One region of the Cryobacterium sp. TMT4-10 genome, then DNA from elsewhere that is predicted to be linked to it. Evidence: predicted binding sites of a transcription regulator. Region 1 holds the regulator's gene; the other holds the start of a gene.
What was found. Region 1 encodes LexA, which represses DNA repair genes until DNA is damaged. Its sites were predicted from a motif close to TCGAACANNTGTTCGA; they were not measured.
Positions count from the first base shown of each region.

Region 2: E3T42_RS09370 (Rv2578c family radical SAM protein) is a predicted target of LexA. The motif match lies at 1,443-1,458, and genes of this name have one in related genera.

Region 1 covers NZ_SOGU01000022.1:16,214-18,610, reverse strand. Annotated here, with positions in the region: gene E3T42_RS02720 (LysM peptidoglycan-binding domain-containing protein) at 1-422, opposite strand, end outside; gene lexA (transcriptional repressor LexA) at 789-1,412, shown strand; gene E3T42_RS02710 (methylenetetrahydrofolate reductase) at 1,409-2,362, opposite strand.
Region 2 covers NZ_SOGU01000066.1:18,795-21,191, forward strand. Annotated here, with positions in the region: gene E3T42_RS09365 (malate:quinone oxidoreductase) at 1-1,157, shown strand, start outside; gene E3T42_RS09370 (Rv2578c family radical SAM protein) at 1,467-2,397, shown strand, end outside.

The sequences.
Region 1 (2,397 bases):
TACTCGTTCGGCAGGGCGAGACGCTGACCGGGCTGCACGCTGTCGGACGGCAGCTGATTGAGGCTGACGATCTCCGCGATCACCTCACGCGGGTCCGAGGTCGGGGCGACGGTCTCGGCCAGCTCCCACAGGGACTGCCCGGACTGGACGGTCACGTACTCGAAGGCCGTGGCGACACGACCGCCCACGTTCGAATTCTCGGCGACGGCGATGCCCCCGTTGAGGGCGACGGCCAGTGCCGTGGCGACGAGCGGAACCGAAACCAGCATGGTCAGGACGATGCGTCCGCGCCGGGTGATGCGCAGGGTGCTGCGCCCGGTGGCGACGCGCAGTCCCTGGGCGGCGCTCGCGTCGGGTGCGGTGCTCAGATCGAGTGCGCCGCTCAGACCGAGGGCAGAACTCATGGTGAATGCAGTGCTCATGTCGAACCTCCTGTGTTAAGTCGCATCCGGCTCTCGGCCGGGAGAGCCGGATGCAAACCTATGTTCCGAATGTATATTCGATTATTCGAACAATCAAGCCCTTTTGAAGAAACTCCTCAAAAAAACTTGCGACACACTCGAATGAATGTTTGTCTATCCGCGCGGAGGTGGATACAGTTTCGAGTGTCTGGTTGCAACACAATCAGGCACCCCCGACATTCGCTCGCGGCCCGGTGATCACCGCCTACCGGGGCCGCGCGCAGCCCGAGACGAGGAGCGACAATCGTGGCCCAAGACCCCAGCGGCCCCCGCGAAAAAAGCGGGACGAGACGGCGCAAGAGCCTGAGCGAGAAACAGCTCGCGATCATGGACGTCATTCAGCGCTCGGTCAGCCAGCGCGGCTACCCGCCGAGCATGCGCGAGATCGGCGACGCCGTCGGCCTGTCCTCGCTCTCAAGCGTCACGCACCAGCTCAACCAGCTCGAGCTGAGCGGGTACCTCCGCCGGGACCCCAATCGCCCCCGCGCCCTCGAGGTGCTGATCGAGATTCCGCAGTCGCCCGAGGATGCCTCGTCAAGCAGCACGGAAAGCTTCCACTCGGGCGCCCAGGTGGGCGACGCCGCGATGGTCCCCCTCGTCGGGCGCATCGCCGCCGGCATCCCGATCACCGCGGAACAGCAGATCGACGAGATCTTCCCGCTCCCCCGCCAGCTGGTGGGCAAGGGCGAGCTGTTCATGCTCAAGGTCGCGGGCGAATCCATGATCGACGCGGCCATCATGGACGGCGACTGGGTCGTGGTGCGTCAGCAGAAGACGGCGGAGAACGGCGAGATCGTCGCCGCCATGCTCGACAACGAAGCCACCGTCAAGGTCTTCCGCCAGCGCGATGGTCACACCTGGCTGCTCCCGCGGAACTCCAATTTCGAACCTATCGTCGGCGACCACGCCGAGATCCTCGGCAAGGTCGTCGCCGTCCTGCGCTCCGTCTAACCGAGGACGGGTTTGATCAGACCGGCCCCGGCCAGAACGGCGAGAACGGTGTCGGCCTGGTTGAAGGCATACAGGTGGAGGCCGGGGGCGCCGCCCGCGATCAGCTCACGGGCGAGGTCGGTGGCGTGACGGGTGCCGATCTCCCGCTGTCCCTCCCGGGTCGGCTCCACTTCGAGCTGGATGGCCAGCTCGGAGGGCAGCTCCTCGCCGGAGAGCTCGAGGATGCGGCGCAGCCGGGCCGGACTGGTGACCGGCATGATCCCGGGCAGGATGGGAAATTCGACCCCGGCCGTCCGGGCCCGCTGGATGAAGCTCAGATAGTGGTCGGCGTGGAAGAACAGCTGGGTGATGGCGAGGTTCGCCCCGGCGGCCTGCTTGGCCAGCAGGGTGTCGATGTCCTGCGAGGTGGACCGTGACCGCGGGTGACCATTCGGGAACGCGGCGACGGCGATACGCACCTTCTCCCGTTCGGTCTTCACCGCCCGGGCGCCCGGGATGCCGGGGATGACCGTCTCCCGATAGGGCACCCGCTCCGCCTGCACCCGGTGGATCAGCTGCACCAGTTCCGCCGCGCTGCCCAGGTCGCCGAGGAACGCCTCGCCCTCGCCGGCGCCCTCGGGCGGGTCCCCGCGCAGGGCGAGGAAGCTGCGCACGCCGGCATCCAGGAATTCGCGGATCAGCCGGCTCGCCTCCAGGCTGGACGAGCCCACGCAGGTGAGGTGGGCCATCGGATCGACCGTCGTGGTCTTCAGGATGTGGGTGAGCACCTCGAGCGAGGAGCTGCGGGAGGACCCGTTCGCCCCATAGGTCACCGAGATGAAGTCCGGCCCGGCCGAGGCCATGGTGGCGATGGTCGCGTGCAGGGCGGTTGCGGCGGCATCCGATCTCGGTGGATACAGCTCGAAAGAGAACGGGATCCTCCCGCATTCGGGCTCCGAAGTAGTGGACATGTGTTCCTCATTCGACAGAAGCCAGTGCCAGGCAC
Region 2 (2,397 bases), on a different contig from region 1:
ACTTCATCAACTCCACCCCGCACATGACGTTCGTGCACGGAAAGTCCAGCATCGAATACCTGCGCAAGCGGTTCGCGGTGCTCAAGGACCAGCCCCTGTTCCAGGGCATGGAGTACAGCGAGGACCCGGCCGTGATCGGCACCTGGACCCCGCTCCTGACCAGGAAGCGCCCGAAGAACGACAAGATCGCGGCGACCCGGATCGTGTCCGGCACCGACGTCGACTTCGGCGCCCTCACCCGTTACCTCTTCGATTCCCTCGCCGCCGCGGGCGCGGGCGTGCACGTGAACCAGCAGGTCACGGGCGTCAAGCAGCTTCCGGATGGCACGTGGAACCTGAACCTGCGCCGCCTGGTCGGCAACCACCCGAGTGCGGTGAACGCCCGGTTCGTCTTCGTCGGCGCGGGTGGCGGCGCCCTGGCGCTGCTGCAGCAGAGCGGCATCCCCGAGATCAAGGGTTTCGGCGGCTTCCCGATCAGCGGCCAGTTCCTGCGCACCACGAACCCGAAGCTGGTCAGCCAGCACCACGCCAAGGTCTACGGCAAGGCCGCCGTGGGCGCCCCGCCGATGTCGGTGCCGCACCTCGACACCCGCGTGGTCGAGGGGGAGACCTCGCTATTGTTCGGGCCCTACGCCGGCTTCACGCCCAAGTTCCTCAAGTCGAGCACCTGGTTCGACCTGCCGTTCTCGATCCGCACGCACAACATCGGGCCGATGCTCGGTGTCGCCGCGCACAACTTCGGCCTGATGAAGTACCTGATTGGCGAGGTTTTCGCCTCGAAGAAGACGAAGCTCAAGGCGCTGCAGGAGTTCATCCCCACGGCCAAGATAGAGGACTGGGAACTCATCACCGCCGGCCAGCGCGTGCAGGTGATGAAGAAGGACCCGAAGCTCGGCGGGGTGCTGCAGTTCGGCACCGAGGTCATCACCTCGGCCGACGGCACCATCGCGGGCCTGCTCGGCGCGTCCCCGGGTGCGTCCACGGCGGCCCCGATCATGGTGGACCTGATCAAGCGCTGCTTCCCCGACCAGTACCCGGCCTGGGAGCCCAAGCTGCGCGAGATGATCCCGAGCCTCGGCACGAAGCTGTCCGACGACCCGGCCGCCGCGGCCGCGTCCCTGGCCGCCACCGCGAAGACCCTGAACCTCACCGCGTAGTCCTTCCGCCCGTCCCGCCCGTCCCGCCCGTCCCGCCCGCGGTCCGCGGGCGCGGGCGGCGGTGCTCCTGCTGCTACCCACCGAAGTGCAGTCGGAGACGAGGCCCCCTGTGGCCAACTCAGGAGATCCGCGACGCCTCGCCCCGACTCCGGCACTGGTCCGCGGCCGCGGCGGCGCCAGTGCACCAATTCTCCTGAGTTGGCCACGACCGCAGGCCGGCCCCGCCGCAGCCGATCACCAGTCGAGCACGCACGCGGATAGCCGCAGCATCCGCTTGCATCTCTCTAGAACGTGTGTTCGAATAGGTGCATGCGGTGGAGCGGACAGGAACTCACGACGGAGCAGGCGGGCGCCCTGCCCGGACTCGCCCGCCTGAACAACCTGGTGCGCAGCGTGCGCACGCCCGAATTCGCCGGGATCACGTTCCACGAGGTGCTGGCGAAGTCGGCCCTGAACCGCGTGCCGGGCCAGAGCGCGATGCCCTTTGGCTGGACCATCAACCCCTACCGCGGCTGCTCCCACGCCTGCACCTACTGTTTCGCCCGGCCCACCCACACCTACCTCGACCTCGACGCGGGCACAGACTTCGACAACGAGATCATCGTCAAGGTGAACGTGGCCGAGGTGCTGCAGCGGGAGCTGAAGAAGCCAACCTGGGGCCGGCATCCGGTGGCGCTCGGCACCAACACCGACCCGTACCAGCGCGCCGAGGGCCGCTACCGGCTGATGCCCGGCGTGATCGCCGCGCTCGCGCAGTCCGGCACGCCGCTCTCCATCCTGACCAAGGGCACGCTGCTCCGCCGCGACCTCGACCTGCTCGTCGAGGCGAGCGAACTCGTCCCCGTCGACCTGGCCCTGTCGATCGCCATCTACGACGACGAGCTGCAGCAGGCGGTCGAGCCGGGCACCCCGTCCACGGTCGCGCGCCTGGCCACGGTGACGGCGGTGCGCGAGCGCGGACTCGACTGCTCGGTCTTCATGATGCCGATCCTGCCCTTCCTCACCGACACGAAGGCCCACCTCGACGAGGCGCTGCGCCAGGCGAAGGATGCCGGTGCGTCGAGCATCATGTACACCGCGCTCCATCTACGCCCGGGCGTGCGGGACTGGTACCTGCAGTGGCTGGCCCGCGACCACCCGGAGCTGCTGCCGCGCTACCTCGAGCTCTACGCCAAGGGCGCCTATGCGCCCAAGGACTACCGGGTCTGGCTGGCCGCCCGAATCAAACCCCTGATCAAGG